DNA from 4 places in the Macrococcus brunensis genome. Region 2 is predicted to be linked to each of the others. Evidence: riboswitches for the same ligand, from Rfam matches in the RefSeq annotation. Region 2 holds a riboswitch; each other region holds the start of a gene.
The links. Region 2 has a riboswitch for S-adenosylmethionine ahead of MGG13_RS02755 (methionine ABC transporter ATP-binding protein). Riboswitches for the same ligand answer to the same signal wherever they lie in the genome.
Positions count from the first base shown of each region.

Region 1: it holds a riboswitch for S-adenosylmethionine, as region 2 does, so the genes downstream of both, MGG13_RS10060 (M20 family metallopeptidase) here and MGG13_RS02755 (methionine ABC transporter ATP-binding protein) in region 2, are expected to answer to the same signal.
Region 3: it holds a riboswitch for S-adenosylmethionine, as region 2 does, so the genes downstream of both, MGG13_RS00310 (aminotransferase class I/II-fold pyridoxal phosphate-dependent enzyme) here and MGG13_RS02755 (methionine ABC transporter ATP-binding protein) in region 2, are expected to answer to the same signal.
Region 4: it holds a riboswitch for S-adenosylmethionine, as region 2 does, so the genes downstream of both, MGG13_RS03440 (methionine ABC transporter ATP-binding protein) here and MGG13_RS02755 (methionine ABC transporter ATP-binding protein) in region 2, are expected to answer to the same signal.

Region 1 is NZ_CP092179.1:1,893,418-1,898,336, forward strand. Features, by position in the region: gene coaW (type II pantothenate kinase) at 1-250, shown strand, start outside; gene ldmS (L-aspartate--L-methionine ligase LdmS) at 284-1,459, opposite strand; gene MGG13_RS10060 (M20 family metallopeptidase) at 1,463-2,632, opposite strand; SAM riboswitch class I at 2,699-2,795, opposite strand; gene MGG13_RS10065 (sensor histidine kinase) at 2,839-4,500, opposite strand; gene MGG13_RS10070 (response regulator transcription factor) at 4,497-4,919, opposite strand, start outside.
Region 2 is NZ_CP092179.1:506,022-510,940, forward strand. Features, by position in the region: gene MGG13_RS02740 (phospholipase D family protein) at 1-557, shown strand, start outside; gene MGG13_RS02745 (N-acetylglucosaminidase) at 596-1,930, opposite strand; gene MGG13_RS02750 (TetR/AcrR family transcriptional regulator C-terminal domain-containing protein) at 2,003-2,548, opposite strand; SAM riboswitch class I at 2,670-2,774, shown strand; gene MGG13_RS02755 (methionine ABC transporter ATP-binding protein) at 2,843-3,856, shown strand; gene MGG13_RS02760 (methionine ABC transporter permease) at 3,846-4,511, shown strand; gene MGG13_RS02765 (MetQ/NlpA family ABC transporter substrate-binding protein) at 4,524-4,919, shown strand, end outside.
Region 3 is NZ_CP092179.1:60,225-65,143, forward strand. Features, by position in the region: gene tenA (thiaminase II) at 1-176, shown strand, start outside; gene MGG13_RS00305 (M20 family metallopeptidase) at 336-1,511, shown strand; SAM riboswitch class I at 1,767-1,869, shown strand; gene MGG13_RS00310 (aminotransferase class I/II-fold pyridoxal phosphate-dependent enzyme) at 1,938-3,095, shown strand; gene MGG13_RS00315 (Y-family DNA polymerase) at 3,198-4,457, shown strand; gene MGG13_RS00320 (DUF2188 domain-containing protein) at 4,532-4,919, shown strand, end outside.
Region 4 is NZ_CP092179.1:636,337-641,255, reverse strand. Features, by position in the region: gene sufC (Fe-S cluster assembly ATPase SufC) at 1-67, opposite strand, end outside; gene MGG13_RS03450 (MetQ/NlpA family ABC transporter substrate-binding protein) at 275-1,096, opposite strand; gene MGG13_RS03445 (methionine ABC transporter permease) at 1,122-1,817, opposite strand; gene MGG13_RS03440 (methionine ABC transporter ATP-binding protein) at 1,810-2,835, opposite strand; SAM riboswitch class I at 2,903-3,003, opposite strand; gene MGG13_RS03435 (thioredoxin family protein) at 3,040-3,339, opposite strand; gene MGG13_RS03430 (toprim domain-containing protein) at 3,299-3,682, opposite strand; gene gcvH (glycine cleavage system protein GcvH) at 3,753-4,133, opposite strand; gene MGG13_RS03420 (Spx/MgsR family RNA polymerase-binding regulatory protein) at 4,201-4,554, opposite strand; gene MGG13_RS03415 (thioredoxin family protein) at 4,690-4,919, shown strand, end outside.

The DNA of each region.
Region 1 (4,919 bases), 730 kb from region 2:
CACTGATGCTGATAAACTGGCAGCTGCTATCGGTGCCGTCGGTGAAACCGTGACGACTGTTTCCATCCATGCCGCAAGAGAATTCGGCGCTGAGTACGTCGTTTACATCGGTTCATCGTTCCTAAGCAATGAACTGCTGAAAAAAGTTGTTATGAACTATACGGTACTGCGCGGCTTTAAACCTTATTTCATCGAGAACGGCGAATATTCAGGTGCACTCGGCACTTTAAAATTAATGGAAGAAAAATAAGACAGGCCGCTGAGTCAGCGGTCTGTCTTATTTTTATCGGTTGAATTCTACAAAAGCCTGGTCATGCTTTTCTACATCTTGTTTTTCGCCATGCCAGATGCCAACAAATCTTGAAGGTACAGTCTGTCCCTCAAAATAATCACCATCGTAATAAGCAAGCGGGAACAGTCGTCCTGCCTTTACTTCTTCTAAAATCCGGGCGTAGAAATCCTCATTTGTAACTTTCGCGTATGCACCGAAGAATTTCTCATAATCGCCTTCCAACAATTCGTCCATAATCAGCATAGAGGTCGAACCATTCTGTCTGAAGTTCAGATCAATCGCATAGACAGCACCTTTATCATCGACGAGGAGATCAAATCCTGCAATACCACGATAGCCTTCAGCGACGCCGTTCTCCATGATCTCACGGCCAGCCGCAATCACTTGTTCAGGTACATGATGAGCTGTTGTGTTGCCGCGGTACTTGCCATATTCATTCGTATCCTGAATTGAAGCACCGATATACTGAAGCCCTGTTGCATCACTATAGGCGTACTGCACACAATAGTTCTGTTCTGTCTTGATGTAATCTTCAATGATGAAGTCTGAATCTGTTTCTGCTTCCTGAATACGGCTGAGTGCTTTCTCACGATCCTGGTCGTTATAGCAGATCATTACGCCATAACCACCTGCAGTCGGATGGTCATCACCCGGCTTGATGACGTATGGATACTGCCAAGTTTCGAGTGTTTCTTCAAGCTTGCTGACAGGTACCACGTCGCGTTTTGGCAGGAATTTGCCTTTCGTCCAGTCTGACAGCTTCATTTTATTATTAAGCGCTACAAATAAATCTTTATTCACATAGTACGTAGACGGTTTCACGTAGTCCTCATTATGTGTATATTGGAAGAAAATCTTCTCTCCCGCTTCTTCTGCTTCTCTCAACCGCTGATGATAACTATCCGCATCTTTAAACGTACGATAATTGGACGGCAGTTCAATACCTGCTGCTTCCAATAACGTTTTCGTCTTTTCTCCAACCGTTGCTTCATGAAGAATCACCGGTATATCCGCTATCAGTAATTCCCTTGCCGTCAGCATATTGGCCTGATGTTCTTCCGTTGTCAGCCAAGGATTTTTTTCGTATGAAGGACGAGATGTAAATACAACATGATTGCCATAAAGCTGATGCATAGTCAGCGGGCGTTTAGATAAAAAGTTATTCATTCGTTACTCCTTATGTAGTTGCTTGATTTGATTTAAAACTTCAGGTTTAGTAATCAGTTCAACAGCCATTGTCGCCATAATACGTGCACCTTGCAGAAGGGCATGGTCGCCTCCCGGGCTTGCCGCTGCTTCTCTGAATGCCGGTGTATGACCGACAAGAGTTGAAGGTCCCATTTTCAAATGAGGATGAATGGTAGGAATGACATGACTCACATTACCCGTATCAGTCGAACCGAAACCAAAATCATCATGCTCAATAGGTTCATTATGCTTCTTCGCATGGCGTTCAAATAAATCATCCAGACGGTCGTTCACAATGAATTCGTCCACTCCATTCTGAATGCGATTCAGTTTGGCAGTTCCACCGGCCATACGAGCAGCACCGTGCGCAATCTCTTCTACTCTGTCAGTCAAACCATTGAGCTGCTCACGTGTCAATGCCCGTGTATAGAGACGTGCTTTCGTATAGTCCGGGATAATATTTGCACTTGCACCCCCGTCCAGAATAACACCATGGACTTTATCACGCGGTTTGATATGCTGTCTCAGCTGTGCAATACCGTTGAAAAAGCTGATCATCATATCCAGTGCATTAATGCCGTTGAACGCACTTTCAGAGGCATGTGCGCTCTTGCCGAAGAACTCCACCTCAAAGACATCAACTGCTAGTGTCGGTACTGTGCGATATGATTCATGGCCAGGGTGAACCATCAGGGCCACATCACTATCATCAAAGAGACCTTCCTTAACATAACTTGCTTTCGCGCTACCATTGACTCCGCCTTCTTCAGCAGGTGAACCAAACACTTTGATAGTACCGCCTATATCGTCAATCACTGTCTTCAGACTGAGGGCAGCGAGCACACTGCTTGTACCGATAATATTATGTCCACATGCATGCCCGAGTTCAGGGAGTGCATCGTATTCTGCGAGAAAAGCGATAGTAGGACCTGGTTTAGAACTGGCATAAGTCGCAATGAAGCCGGTCGCATGACCTGCGATATCCCGCTCAAGGTGAAACTCGTTATCCTCAAGAAGCTTTGATAACTCCGCTGACGCGAAGAACTCTTCGTTGCCCAGTTCAGGTCTTGCATGTATCGCATGACTCAGCTCAATTATACTTTCTTTATGTTGATTAATATATTCTAAAATGCGGTTTTCATATTGTTCCATAAAAAAGCTCCTTTATTTCCGTACACTTAACAAAAGAGACATTCCAAGATAAGGAATGTCTCTGCAATCTTATCTGTCAGCTATGCTGTAGGACTTAGCACCTTGCCAAACGGTAGGTTGCTGGATGTCATCGGGCCTATCCCTCGATCCTTCTTGATAAGTATGGAATTATTTAATGATTACTATATAGTTTTCTGATTGTTTCGTCAATCATTTAGTTCTCGAGGCAGCCTAATCTGGAATTTTGTACCTGCTATTGAACTATGGACACTGATCTGCCCGTTATGGTTTTCGACAATCTGTTTAGCGACTGCCAGACCTAAACCAGAACCTTCATTATTGGCTGTCGTATTCGTCCCGCGGTAATAGCGATTGAATATATAGGGTATCTCTTCCTGCGGGATGCCTTTGCCATTGTCGCCGATCTCAATGACAATATCATTACCATCAGCAAATGAATTGATCCAGACTTCAATATCATCATTATAGACAAAAGCATTAGAGACGATATTCATCAGTACCCGATTCATGCGTTCTTTATCAAGCTTAACATTCTGATTGAGCTGATTGACGGCATGCAGATTCGGATGATTGAACGAGTCAATAAACTGCTGAATATATTCGCCGACATTGACCGTCTGTTTATTAAATTCAAAATGATCATTCTTCAGCTGGTAAGTCATATTTAAATCTTTTAACAGTGAATCGATATAAAGGGCTTTGTCTTCAATGATTTCAGCAAACTTCTGACGGTCTTCGCAACTGATGTCAAGATCGCTGTTTAAGAGTTTGCTATAGCCATAAATGGAACTGAGCGGCGTCTTAAAGTCATGAGTGATACCTGATACCCATTCATCACGCAGCGTTGCAACACGGTTCTGATAAGTCCGGTCGTTATCCAGCTTCTCTGTCAATTCACGGATGGATTCATCTACAGAGGTGTACATCCGGTACTTTCTGCGCATGCGGTCCCTTCTGTAGATATGCTTATTGTCAGGGACGCGGTAGATGCCTCTGCTCAACTGACTCAGCCAGTCAACAAAATGGATAAGAGGTCGTGCAAAGTTGCGGCTCACATAATAAGCGAGTGCCAGTATCAGCCCGAAAATAAGTGAAGAATAAATAAGATACCAGAGCAGGAAGTTTAAAGCAAAGGCCATATAATCTTTATCCATAAAAATACCGTTCTCTGCTAAAATAATTCTTTTGTCCCGAGCATTCTGATTTTCTGCTACAAATAAATAGTAATCATCATCATGCATCGTTTCCTGCAGCACATACTTATTGAAGTTATCATTATTGAGATCCTTGAACCAGTTCTCTTCGACGTCTTTAGTGTTAAAGCTGCCGTAGAGTTTAATCAGTTTATCTTTTTCCATATTCTGCTTAAAAAGCGACAGATTATGTTCATCCATGTAGCGATGAAGTGCCACGGTCTCTTCTAAATCAAATAATTCAGCGGCTTTAACCAGCGGCTGGCGGTTGATCAGCACCGCCTGGTATTGTTCGGTCAGTGACCATGTCGTGACTCCCTGCAGATAATACCAGCTGAGTGTATGGATTTTTTCATGATTATTGAAGGATTTGATGATATCACCGTGACTATTACGTATGAGAAGCATGCCATCCTGGTCTTTCAGTGCCTGTGAGAGTTCTTGCTGAATCGTAATATTTTTTTCATTGCTGATGTCGATAAGACTCTGTATCGTATCTGTAGACTGCGCCTGCAGTGTTCCGCTTGTCATGTTACTCGATGAACGAACGATAAAAAAAACAATCAATAAAAGAAGAAGTAAATTGATCAACACATAGAATAATGAAAAATAGCCGATAAATTTCCAGGTGAATTTGCGCGCCGTTGTCTTCAATTGTGTTCCACTTTCAAGATGTAACCGACACTTCTGACTGTGAGAAGTCTGACAGGGTCACTCGGTACTTCTTCAATTTTTTCTCGTAGTTTCCTGATATGTACCATCACTGTATTCTCATCGATGAACTGGTTATCCCAGACTGCCTCGTAAATCTCTTCTTTTGTCAGCACTTTATTCTGATTTTCAAATAAATACTGCATGAGAAGATATTGTTTCCCCGACAGATGATAGACTTTATCTTTAACTGTCAGCTCAGCGGTACGCTCATCAAAAAAGAAATCAATAGGCTGCTTCGCCCTCAAGTAACGATCAATATTCGCCTTCACTCTTGCAGCGAGAATCAGCGGATTAAATGGTTTGGTGATATAATCATCTGCCCCTGTTGCAAAGCCGGTGAGTTTATCTTCGTCTGTTAC
Region 2 (4,919 bases):
AAGCAATGCTTGAATATATTGAAAAAACGAATGATAATGACACGATGAAAATAGGGATGTTTTATTTATCAGACCGCGACGTGATTGATGCACTCCTTAGAGCAGCCGATCGCGGGGTCAATATAAAGTTGATACTTGACGTCAATAAAGAGGCATTCGGCAAAGAGAAACCGGGTATACCGAATAAACCGGTCGCCCATGAACTAGTCTCAAGAAGCGATGACCGTATTCAGGTGAAATGGGCTGTCTCACATGGAGAGCAGTTCCATAACAAATATGTGCTGATCGAAGATGATCAGCAACAGACTTCAACTTTGTTTGTCGGCAGTGCGAACTTAACGCGTCGAAATATAGCAGATTATAATATGGAGACTGACGTCATTCTGTCGGGTAAGTCAAGTCTTCCTGTCTTTAAGGAACTGGATACAGATTTTGATGCTAAATGGAACAACGAATATGCGCATGTGACAGATAGCTATGATGTTAAGAAAGAAGCTTCGTTCTGGAAGACTGTACTTTACCGACTGCAGGAGTTGACAGGACTCTCCAGTTTCTAAAAAAATAGACGTTCAGCAGTATTGCTGAACGTCTATTTCTATTTACTGTACTGAACGAAATCGAAGTGAGTGCCTTCAAGACCGAGCTGCTGATAGAACTGGACTAAGTACCTTGCATTTGCATGTGCCCAGTGAATATCAGTTGCATATTGGGTCTGTCCAGGTGCATCCGGATTCCAGCGCATTTTGTAAAGGGTATTCTGTGATTCGCTTAAATAACCTGTTGAAATAAACTTAGCGCCACCGATGATGGCTTTATCAGGCGTATCCCAGCCGACATTGGCTGCATACTGTGCACCATATTTCACAGCATGTTTATCAAACGCACCGATTCCAAACATGTTGTAATATTTTTTCTTTTTATCAGCGCCTTTGACTTTCTTACCTTGCGCGAGTTCACTCGTTCCTTCACCTGTTTCAAGAAAAGCATGCGAGATTAAATAGATCTCATTAATACCATAACGTTCACTTGCGGTCTTGAATGCCTGTCCTCGTCCTTCTAAAATACCTTTACCTTGAAGTAAGTAATTGAGCTGCGCCACTGACAGGCCTTGAGGTTCTGTTAAATTCAGGAACTGATAACGATTCACGCTGTCAGCTGCCAGTTTACCTGTATCCATGGCAGCAAGAATAGCTGATTTAGGTGCGTTATACCACTTAATACCGTTAGAGGTCTGAGGTCTCGGCGTCAGTCTCATCTGAGCTTTATAGGCATCTTCAAGACTTGTTGCTACCATTCGGGCACCTGCAATAGGAGTTGCTTTGATTTCTGTTTTAACGACAGGTTTCTTAATGACAGATTGAGCAGGTTTCACAATCTTTTTCACTTTATTGACAGCTTGTCTGACTTGAGGTTTTTGCGCTTTTGTATGGCTGTTTGCTTTAATCCAGCCTGTTAAACCAGTAGGACGAGTGATTTCATGATAGACTTTACCACCGACCTGCAGCGACTGATTCACTGTCACACTTTCATTTTTAGGTGCACGATCAATGATTTGTCTCTCTGTTCCTTCAGGTACGCTGTAAACCTTTGTGCTTGCAGAAAGTACGAGTGTCGTATCAGGTTTAGCTGTATCCTTAACGGGACGGATAGTTAGGTCCTCAGCTGCAACGTAACCAATGGCATTATTGATATCAGGTGTCACTTGAACACGGTAATAAGGTTTTTGATTGATCATCACTTTATCATTAACGTAAAGCGTATAATTGACATAATCACCTGCGACCTTTTTAGTCATGGCATTCATACTGGTGACAATAATTGAACTCGTATCTTTAATATGCCCCATTCTTAACGAATCCGCTTGAGCGTAAGCAGAAAAAATAACAGAAGAAAGCATCGTCATTGCAAGTGTGCGTTTAATGTATTTCATTCAGGACCTCCGAAAGCTTAGTGAATTTATTATACAGTATACGATTAATCAATGGCTGAGCTTTACAATAAATTAACGATTTGTCTTTAGAATGTTACGATAAACGATATCTGCGACCTTATCTGGTGATTCTTCGCAGTTATTCTTCAGCCAGAAATAGATGATGCCGAACTGTCCGCCTAATGTATAGTTAACGAAATATTCGGGATCCTGAAGATGATGATTTTTAATGATATGCATATAATTGTCTTTTAATACATTGAGAAATTTCTGAGTAAAGTTCTGAGCGGGATGAACAGTCATCAATGTCCGAAAGAACTTCTGATTGTTATAGATATATGAAAATAAATTATCTAAATAAAGAAGCGACAAGGTGCGAAGCGCATCACGGTCTATTATGATGGCATCTGCAAACTGTTTGCCGATTGAATTGAGTTCTGAAAGATGGTGCTCTATTAGTCTATCCAGCAAATCATATTTATCAAGATAGTATGTATAAAAAGTGGATCGGTTGATATGCGCTTCTTCGCAGATCATTTTAATCGTAATTTCACGGAAACGATGTTCTTCTAATAGTTTTAAAAATTGTTTTTCTATCAGCATTTGTTTATCTGTCATAAGTACCTACTTCTTATATCTGTTATAATCATTTATTTTATCATGAATTCAAGATTGCGAAAATTAAAAAAACAAGTTGACACCTTATAAATGTACATGTACTATGAGTATAACTTCATAAAACTTATCAAGAGAGATTGAGGGATATGGCCCGATGACATCTCAGCAGCGGACTCGTTTACGAGCACTGTGCTAAATCCATCAAGCTTAGCTTGGCAGATAAAAGGACGTTTAAGACTTTTTAGCTTCTAGCTAAAAGGTCTTTTTTTATTTTTTAAGGAGGCTATCATGGCGATTATCGAGATTGACGAAGTATCAAAACAGTTTCAGACGAAGAAAGGAACAGTGACGGCACTGCAAGACGTCACGCTGAATATAGAGAGAGGACAGATATTCGGCATAGTGGGGTATTCCGGTGCAGGTAAATCGACTTTAATCCGGTTGATCAACAAGCTTGAGAAACCGACAAGCGGGCGAATAATTGTTGATGGTGAGAATATAACCACTTTAAAGCCACAGCTGCTCAGAAAAAGACGGCAGAATATCGGAATGATTTTTCAGCAGTTCAATCTTTTTAAGGCAAAGACAGTGGCAGAGAATATCAAATATCCTTTGAAACTTTCGAAGAAGTATTCGAAAGAAGAACTGGATCAGCGAGTAGATGAGTTACTTAATTTCGTCGGTTTATTAGATAAAAAATACGACTATCCGGCCCAGTTGTCAGGGGGGCAGAAACAGCGTATTGGTATCGCGCGTGCCTTAGCCACAAATCCAGAGATCCTGCTTTGTGATGAGGCAACATCTGCTCTTGATCCTGAGACAACAGACGAAATCCTACGTCTTCTGAAACGCATCAACCAGGAACTGAACATCACAATCGTACTGATCACCCATGAGATGGAAGTTGTCAAGGCTATCTGTGATGAAGTGGCGGTCATGGAACAAGGTCGGATTGTCGAACAGAACAAAGTATTTGAGCTATTCACGAATCCACTGCATCCGACGACAAAACGTTTTGTTCACTCTGTTCTGAATGACCACGTACCAAAAGGCGTAGAACGTTCACGCAAACTTTATCGGTTTATTTTTAACCATCAGCAGATACTGGAGCCCGTGCTGAGTCAGATTGGACGTAAGTATGAAGTCGATTTCAATATTTTGTACGGTAGTATAACTGAGTTAACCGATCGTTTATTCGGTAATTTACTGATTGAAGCAGTCGGTCCAGATTACAAAGTCCAGTTTGCACTGCTTGAACTGAAACAGCATGGTATTGAAATCAAGGAGGTAGAAGGTTTTGAAAGCTGATTTATCTGAATTTTATCCGATTATTCTGCAGGAGCTTGTGAATACATTGATCATGGTGGGCATCACATTAGTACTTGCGGCGCTCATTGGTATTCCGCTCGGGATTTTACTTTATGCAACAGGGCGAGGCAATGTGCTTGAAAATCGCGCGGTCAATGTCACTTTAAACTTTCTGATTAACACGATCAGACCGATACCTTTCATTATCTTTCTGGTGGCGCTGATACCGATCACCCGATTTTTAGTCGGGACATCCATTGGTATATGGGCGGCTATCTTCCCGATGACGCTCGCTGCCTCGCTCTCTATCGCCCGGGTGGTGGAAAATAATATCATCTCTGTTGATAAAGGGGTCATTGAAGCAGCAGAAGCGATGGGGTCTACTAAGTTCGATATTCTGTTTAAAGTGCTTGTCCCTGAAGCAGCAGGTGCATTGATACTCGGTCTGACATTTACGACTGTCTCATTGATTGAATTCTCTGCTGTTGCCGGACTAGTGGGTGCTGGCGGCATTGGTTATCTCGCATTTACATATGGCTATCAGCGATTTGACGTCGCAGTCATGTTCATCACGGTTCTGATACTGATTATTCTTGTTCAGATCGTACAATTCATTGGCAATAAGATTGCAAATATATATACAAGTCGATTATAAGGAGAGAAAATGATGAAAAAATTAATTTGGGTATTCTTAAGTGTGATTGTTTTTTTAGCAGCATGTGGAGGTAAGGACGAAAAAACGGTTAAAATAGGTGTGACAGGCGAAGATAAAACTGTCTGGAATATTATTAAAGAAAAGGCGGAGAAAGATGGCATTAAAGTAGAACTCGTTGAATTCCAGGATTACACGATTCCTAATAATGCACTGAATGAAGGGGAAATTGATTTAAACGCATTCCAGCATTTTGCGTTTTTAGAAGAATTCAAGAAAGCACATAACTTAGACATTACGCCAATCGGAACAACTGTATTTGCACCGATGGGTATTTATTCAGAGAAAATTAAAGACATCAAGGAACTGAAGAAAGGTGACACAGTCGCGATTCCAAATGATCCGACTAAC
Region 3 (4,919 bases), 450 kb from region 2:
AATTCACTGAACTGAAGGATGACTGTATCCGGCTGATGAATGAAGCTGCTGAAGGTAAGAGTGAGGCAGAATTAAAAGTGTTGGAAGAGATTGTCGTAAAGACCAGCTATTATGAATATCTGTTCTGGGACATGGCTGAGAACATCTCGAACTGGCCCTGTAAGGAGACAGTGTAATTGTCGCAACTCTGCAAGGACATGACCCTGACGCTCCAAAACTGGTTCTGAATGGTCGCAGAATCAGTGATATGAAAGGCAGTTAAAGAGCGTATATTTACAAAAAATAAAGAAGGGGACATTATTGAAATAAAATGATTTCGTAAGGAGTGAATAGGCGTGTACAATCAGTTAATCAAAACACTTGAAAGTAAAGAAGAACAGATGATTGCCATCAGACGTCATTTACATGAAAATCCAGAATTATCTTTCGAAGAAAAAGAAACGCCGAAATATATTGCGGATTTCTACGAAGGAAAAGATGCTGAAGTCGAGACAAATGTCGGCGCGAATGGGGTTAAAGTGACTATTGACTCTGGTAAACCAGGTAAAACAATTGCGATTCGTGCAGATTTTGATGCATTGCCAATCGAAGAAGAAACCGGTCTGCCTTATGCTTCTAAAAATAAAGGTGTCATGCACGCGTGTGGTCACGACGCGCACACAGCTTATATGCTGATACTTGCAGATACATTGATCGAAATGAAAGATAGCTTCAGCGGTAAGATTGTCGTTATTCATCAGCCAGCTGAAGAAGTTCCGCCAGGTGGGGCACAGACAATGATTAAGGACGGCGTACTTGAGGGCGTTGATAACGTGATCGGTGTCCACGTCATGAGTACGATGGAAACAGGTAAAATGTACTATTATCCTGGGTTTGTGCAGACGGGACGTGCCTTCTTCAAACTGAAGATCAAAGGTAAAGGTGGTCACGGCTCATCTCCGCATATGGCGAATGATGCAATTGTAGCAGGGAGCGCTTTCGTCACTGCTGTGCAGACAGTCGTATCAAGAAGACTCAGCCCGTTTGAAACAGGTGTTGTGACTATTGGTTCATTCGATGGGAAAGGCCCGTTCAATGTGATCAAAGATGCTGTTGAACTTGAAGGAGACGTCCGTGGATTGACTGAAGAGACAAAAGCAACTATCGAAAAAGAAATTAAACGTCTCTCATCAGGGCTTGAAGCCATGTACGGTGTCACATGTGAATTGGAATATAATGATGACTACCCAGCGCTATATAATGATCCAGCATTCACAGAGTATGTGGTCAATGCCATTAAAGATCACTCTGATGTACAAATTGAGCAGACAGAACCACAACCCCCGTCAGAAGACTTTGCATACTATGCTAAAGAACTTCCAAGTACCTTTATTTACTCAGGCGCTGCACCAGAAGACGGGGAAATCTTCCCGCACCATCATCCTAAATTCAACATCAGTGAAAAATCGATGATGGTTGCAGCTAAAGCAGTAGGCACAGCTGTATTAACTTATCTGAACGATGAAAAATAATGAATATCGAGCAAGGAAAGACCATGGTTGTCTTCTTTTTATGCAAATGATTATTGATGATTAATCAAGCTAGTAGTCAAAAGAAAAGTATGGCACAGCTGATAATGATCGTCATTTTCTGGCAGATTATTAAGCTGCAGGCGCCTCGACTGGAAAAGGAAACTGAACTTCACTTATAAAGAGACAGTGTTGGAGCGGAAACCGGTTTGACAACCTCCTGTTTTAATACTATATTGATAACAATCATTTAAATATGTCTTATCCAGAGAGATGGAGGGAACTGGCCCTATGAAGTCTCAGCAGCAGGCTCTGTGAGCACTGTGCTAAATCCATCAAGCAGAAGCTTGGCAGATAAGTGATCTTTTAACGTCATTACTGCTGAAGTAATGACGTTTTTAATTTTTAGAGATAAGAAGGAGAGAGAGCATGCGTTCTAGATTACTGGATTCGATACCCGAAAGTTATTTCGGCAAGACGATGGGCAGAAAGCTCGAAATCGGGACTAACCCCCTCATTAATACAGCAGTCGGTATACCTGACCAGAAAGTGCCGGCGGAAGTGCTGGAAGCAATTCAGTCAGCAGTGCAGGAGCCTGCTAATAATAAATATGGCGTGTTCCGGGGTAAGGAAGTCCTAAAAGAAGCGATTCAGCAATTCTATCTGGAGACTTATGGTGTTGAGCTGGATAAAGACGAGGAAATCTGTATTCTTTATGGGACGAAGAACGGACTGGTCAACCTGCCTCTTTGTGTCATTGAACCGGGAGAAGGTGTATTGCTGCCGAACCCAGGTTATACGGACTATCTTGCAGGTGTGAAGCTTGCACGTGGTACAGTTTATGAGCTGCCACTACTGCCGGCCAATCGTTACTGGCCGAATTTTGATGCACTTGATTCCGCGGTATTAGACAAGACTCGACTCATCTATCTCAATTATCCAAGCAATCCGACAGGAGCGGTCGCGACACGTGCAGGGTTCGATGAGATTATCGAGCGCTTCAGAGGGACGAAGATACAGATTGTGCATGACTTTGCCTATGCAGCGTTCGGATTCGACGCTAAAAATCCAAGTATCCTGCAGTCAGAAGGTGCAAAAGAAGTGGCAGTGGAAATTTATTCACTCTCTAAAGGCTTTAATATGTCAGGGGTGCGGATTGGTTTTGCGGTAGGTAATAAGGATATCGTCGGCGCACTCAATTATTATCAGGACCATACACAAGTCGGGATGTGGGGGGTCGTCCAGGAAGCAGCGGTCAGTGCACTGGCACTGGGAGAACCTTTCCTAGAGACGCAGAACGCCATCTTCAGAAAGCGTAGAGATAAAGTGACAAGCTTCCTGACTGAGGCAGGTATTCCGTTTGAGCCGATGCAGGGCGGTATTTTCCTATGGCTTAAAATCCCGGATGGTTATAACAGCGAAGCATATGTAGATGACCTGCTGAAGAAACAGTCTATATTGACGACACCGGGCTTGCCATTTGGTTCAAATGGTGATCAGTATATTCGGATTTCTCTTGCTATCAGTGATGAGGAGATAGAGGAACTGCTGAATAGACTTGCCGAAACAAAAGCGCTCTATCACTAAAGCCGTTTTAAGTGAATTATTTTATTAAAGTAAGAGTCCTTCTCACTACTTTACACGAACGTATGTTCTCGTATACACTTGATATATAAATGAGGTGGGAGAATGTATGACTATTATCAATGTAGTTCTCGTGATGTACTTTGTGTTGACCTTAAAAGCTTCTTTGCATCGGTCTCGTGTATCGAAAAAGGACTGAATCCGCTGACGACTAAACTCGCTGTTGTCGGAGATACGAAACGTCAAGGTTCTGTTGTACTGGCTGCAACACCGCCTTTAAAAACATTAGGTATAAAAACTGGATCAAGATTATTTGAAATTCCGCATCGTTCAGATATTTATATCATTAACCCCTCTATGCTTAAATATATTCAAGTATCGAGCGAGATTTCAGCGATTGCGCTGCAATATGTAGCGCCCGAAGATTTCCATCAGTATAGTATCGACGAATTCTTTATGGATATCACGGATTCCTATCATCTGTTTGCCCGGTCACCTTATCAGATGGCACGTATACTGCAGCAGGAAATCTACAATCAGACGCAGATTGTCAGCACGATAGGTATCGGCTCAAACCCTCTGCTTGCCAAGCTGTCCATGGACTTAGAAGCAAAACGGACGACAGAAGGTGTCGCTGAATGGCGTTATCACGATGTCCCCCGTAAACTGTGGGATATCGAACCACTGACTGAGATGTGGGGCATTAATAATCGGACGGAGAAGAAGCTGAACAAGAAAGGCATCTTCAGTATCGGTGATCTAGCCCATTATCCAGTTGAATATTTAAAGCGTGACTTCGGTATTATCGGCGTCGATCTGCACTTGCATGCCAATGGAATAGATGAAAGTGTGATTCGCAAACCGCATGTCATCAAAGGCAAATCATACGGTAAGTCACAGATTCTGATGCGTGATTATCAGTTTCATGAACTGAAGACGGTCATCAGTGAACAGATAGATGAGGTGTTTTACCGCGTCAGAGAGAAGAATCTGTATCCGACGACGATTGCCTTTACTGTAGGCTATGCAGATGGTGGGGGAATCCATAAACAGTTCACTAAGAAGGATTATTTCACAGCGACTATGCAGATTGTTAACCTGATCTGGCGGTACTTAGAAGAATATGCAGAGATAAACCGCCTTTTCAGGACAGTAAGTGTTTCTTTCAGCAATCTGCGTGATAGTCGAATCAGACAGATGAGTCTCTTTGAAGCACCGGAAGACATGAAACGGGAGATTGTAGAAGATTATCTTGACCAGCTCCGTCGTAAGTATGGTAAAGACATCGTCATACGAGCGTCGTCCTTAACGAATAGCGGCACTATTAAACTGCGAAAAGGACTCATCGCCGGTCATAAAGGTTAAGTTTCTCATTAATAGAAGATTAATATCTCCTCAAAAAGGTTATGGAAAGAGTAACAATTGAAATGGGAGTGATGATGATGTGGACAATGAATGACTACCCGAACAGCTGGAAGAACTTTGATGAACTTGAACGGAAGAAGGCCATCGATATCGGAAATGCGATGCTGACAGATGGCTATAAGGAAGAAGATTTGATTCCTATTGCGACAAAACAGGCGAAAGACTGGTATAAAGCGGCCTCAACAGAAGAATTGCATGAACTGAAGAACAAGAAAATCACGCAGCACAAAAAAGATGATTCAGCACATCCAGAGCTGATGGACAAGGACGTTGAAGTCTACTTTGAAGATAATAAGTGGCACGTGAAGACACAGGGTGCTCAACGCGCAGATTCAACGCATGATACAAAACAGGAAGCGGCAAAGCGTGCTAAAGAAATTGCTGATAACAAAGATGTGAAAG
Region 4 (4,919 bases), 130 kb from region 2:
CACCTTTTAAAATCTCTTTTCCTTCGATTGAAACGTGTAAATCTTTAATCTCTAATACTGATGCCATTTGTGTACCCTCCACGAATTATAATTATTTTAAACTCTTAATAGTTTATAATGATTTTAATTTACAGTCAAAGACTCTTAAATTCATTTACTCAATTATTATAACGTAAATAGAATGATTGTTAAATGGATTGAGACCATTTCATTGAGAATCGTGGTGGAGTGATTGAAAATAAAAAACACTCAGCACAAGGCTGAGTGTTAACTATTAGTTTGCAGCAATAACTGCACCTTTATATTTCTCATCAATAAATTTCTTAACGTCATCAGATTGAAGGGCTTTGACAAGTGCTTTGATTTTAGCATCGTCTTTATGACCTTTCTGTACAGCGATTAAGTTAGCATATGGTGAGTCTTTATCTTCAAGTGCGATAGAATCTTTAACCGGGTTCAGTTTGTTATCAAGAGCGAAGTTAGAGTTGATGATGACCGCATCTCCTTCACCATTGTTAAATGATTTCGGTAAGAATTCAGCTGCCTGCTTGTTGTTGAATTTCAGATTCTTTTTGTTTTCAGCGATATCTTTGAATGTCGCTTTAACCGGGTCTGTTCCTTCTTTTAATTTAATTAAGCCTGCTTTAGTGAAGAATGATAAGAAACGACCTTCTTCAGCTGGGTTGTTTGATACGAAAATTTCAGCGCCATCTGGTAATTCGTCTAATGATTTATACTTTTTAGAGTATACAGCCATCGGTTCGATGTGCACGTTACCAGCTGATTCTAATTTGTAGCCTTTTTCTTTTGTTTCAGTATCTAAGTATGGTGTGTGCTGGAAGAAGTTAGCATCTAATTCACCATCATTTAACAGGCGGTTAGGTGTTGTGTAGTCGTTGATGATCTTGATATCAAGCTTGTAGCCTTCTTTTTCAAGGATTGGTTTAACTTGTTCAAGCAGTTCTGCGTGAGGGGCTGGTGAAGCGCCTACTTTAATTGTTTTATCTTCTTTACCACTTTCCTTTGAGTCTGAACCACATGCTGTCAGAACAACAGCGAATAACAGAGTGAGTGCAAATACTAAAAATTTCTTCATCGTTTTTCTCCTTTGTTTTTTATATTTAACGTTTATCCGTGCGCTTCGCAAGGAAGTCACCGATAAACTGTATTGCAAAGACAATCAGCAGAATAAAGACAGTTGAGACTAAAATCACATCATTCTGACTGCGGGTAAAACCAACTAAATAAGCAAGGTTACCGAGTCCGCCTGCACCGATGACGCCGGCGATAGCCGTTGCACCGACAAGCGAAATCGTCGTGACAGTGATACCTGAAATAAGTGCAGGCATCGATTCACGAAGCAGTACTTTCCAGATCAATGTCCAGCGGCTTGCGCCCATCGCTTCTGCTGCTTCAATGACACCCTTATCGATTTCTTTCATACCGATTTCAACAAGACGAGCATAGAACGGTGCAGCACCGATGATCAAGGCTGGAAGTGCACCTTTAACCCCACTGATCGTGCCCATCAGGACATTTGTGAACGGGATGAGGAGCAGAATCAGGATAATAAACGGAATCGCCCGGAACAAGTTGACGAAAAATGCCATGATGTTATAGAAAATCTTAGCACCTTTTGATTTACTGCGTGACGCAAGGAATAACGCCGTTCCGATAATCAGACCAAATACAAACGTAAAGATGGCCGAGATAATCGTCATATAAAGAGTTTCATAGACTGCGACCCAGACATCCGGCCAGACCACATTTTCAAAGCTGAACATTTCTCTCAGCGTGTCCATCATTGTATTATCCACGTCTTTCCACCTCCGCTTCTACACCATGCACCTTTAACTCATCGAACATTCTCTCGACGTCTGCAGTCAGTGCAGGAACATGTACAATCAAATGGCCGAAAGAGCCGTTTTGCGTATGCTTGATGTTCCCTGCAAGTACATTCGCATCCAGATCGTATTTTCTGATCATACGACTGACAATCGGCTGCCCCGTAGAAGAACCGACAAACTTCAGTCGAAGGATTGCACCTGTCGGATAATGCGCCATGATTTCATCGATAGAGGCTTCGACTTCAGCATCTTTCAGATCGTCTTTGACAAAACGCTGCGTGACGCTGGATTGTGGGTTTTCAAACACCTGCATGACAGGTCCCTGTTCCACGACACGACCATTTTCCATGACAGCGACTTGATGACAGATTTTACGGATGACCTGCATCTCGTGCGTGATCAGAATAATGGTCAGGTTGAGCTGGCGATTGATGTTGACTAACAGATCCAGAATCTCGTCTGTCGTCTGCGGATCGAGTGCACTCGTCGCTTCATCACAGAGCAGGACAGTCGGGTTATTCGCAAGTGAACGGGCAATACCGACACGCTGCTTCTGTCCACCTGATAACTGAGAAGGATAAGCATTTTCACGTCCTTCAAGCCCCACCATACGAATCAGTTCATTGACACGTGCCGTACGCTCCGATTTAGAGACGCCGGCGATTTCAAGTGGAAATGAGATATTATCGAATACAGTACGTGACCAGAGCAGATTGAAATGCTGGAAAATCATACCGATCTTCTGTCTTTTCTTTCTAAGGTCAGTCGGACTGAGTTCTGCTATGTTATCGCCACCGACAACCACATCACCTGTCGTCGGTTTTTCAAGACCATTAAACATACGGATTAGCGTACTTTTACCTGCGCCTGAAAAACCAATGACACCATATATTTCACCTTCGTTGATCGTCAGATTGACATCATCAACGGCAGTAATCGTTCCTTTCTTCGTTGCAAACTGCTTAACTACTTGATTTAACGTAATCACTTACGTACCTCCTTTAAATGAATAAAGCGTCTTTCCCGTAAAGAGAAAGACGCAATGAGTTCATCGTCTCTCATCTTCTAAAGCTCATGCTTTATGTGAATTGGCACCATGTCATAAGACGGTTGCCGGGCTTCATAGGGCACATCCCTCCACCACTCTTGATAAGAGTTATATTCAATTGTTATACATATTAGACTACAATATTTAAATCGTCAATACTTTCCGAATAATTTCATAAATATTTGTGACAGATTCGAATCGGTAGACTGTCTCCACAACTTCATCATCTTTGACAATGAGAAGAACAGGGACACTTATCAACTGATAATTCTGCGCCAGAGACTCCGCAAAATTTAAATCTACTTTCATGATATTGACTTCAATCAGCTCTGGAATGATATCTATCATGCGCTCTGCAACTTTACAAGTGCCACAGAGCGGCGTGTAGCCGAATATCACATAATCACCAGACGGGGCTGAAGGCAAATACTCGCTGACTTTCATCTTCTACTTCCAGACCTTTCACTTCAAACTCATGTTTCATTAATTTTTTGGCAAGGTAATCAACAGGACAGCGGCCGACTTCACCATAAGTCGGATCGATATAGATATGCTTACATTCACTTAAATGACGTTTGAACCAGCTGCGAATGTTCTTTCCAGCTTTATCAGCATCGGTCATCACGTAGACATTATGACCTGTCAGTTCATCGAGCATTTCATCCATTTTACTGATTCCCATCGTGCCGTTCGTGCAAATAATATGTACAGGTTCAGATAAAACTTGTTGTAACTTTTTCTTGTCAGACTTGCCTTCCACAACTATGACTTTACTGATTACAGACATCTCATCACCTTTTCATATGCAATTATAAAAAAAATCCTTGATAAGAATCTTATCAAGGAAATTATAGCATTTAAGCGTTAATCATTTCATCATATTGAGCTTGATCAAGTAACTCATTTAATTCATCGTCACTTTCAGTCTCAACTTTGATCATCCAAGCATTTTCGTATGGAGATTCGTTAACGAATTCTGGAGAATCTTCAAGTTCGCTGTTTACTTCTACAACTTTACCACTAAGTGGAGCGTATAATTCAGATACTGTTTTAACAGATTCAACGCTACCGAAAGGTTGTCCTGCTGAAATTTCATCGCCAACTTCTGGAAGTTCAACGAATACGATGTCTCCAAGTTCTGATTGAGCGAAGTCAGTAATACCGATTGTTTTTACGTTTCCTTCTGATTTTACCCATTCGTGATCTTTAGAATATTTTAAGCCTTCAATAGTTGCCACAAAAATCCCCTCCTAATAATGATTACACTCTAATAATGACATAGCATGACGGGTTATTCAACTTTTTTTATAGCCAAATCTGACGATATTGTTCTTCCTTGAATCCAAGTGTTATCTGCTTCCCGTTAGTCGCAAGGGGTCTTTTAACAAGCATACCGTCCGATGCAAGCAGATTTAATTTTTCTTCCAGTGATAACGTTTCCAATGTTTCTTTTAATTCAAGCTCTCGGAACTTGGCGCCCTGACGATTGAATAACTGATCGACATCAACACCTGTATCGTCAACCAACTTCTTGAATTCAGCAGCAGTCGGTGTCAGTTCAACAATATTGACCGGTTCAAAACTGACACCATGCTCCTGAAGAAATTGAGCTGCTTTTCTACATGTTGAACAATTAGGTAACTGATAAAATTTTAGCATCGTCTTCCTCCATACAGTAAGATAAAACAATAGTACCAATATTTTGACAATAGAACAAATGCTTCTTAAGCTCATCGTTTATTTTTTGAGTGATGATGGTATATACTAAATACAAATACAAAAAGGAGCATGACTATGAGAACAATAAGTCAATATGCAGAATTCGAAGAGATTATTAACCAGGATGAACAGATTATCGTAAAATTCTTTGCTGACTGGTGCCCGGATTGTTCAAGAATGGATTACTGGATTGATCCAATCGTTGATGAGTACCACGATATTACATGGTATAAAATTAACCGCGACCAAGTACCTGAAGCAGCTACAGAAAATGATGTCATGGGCATTCCAAGCCTTTTGATCTT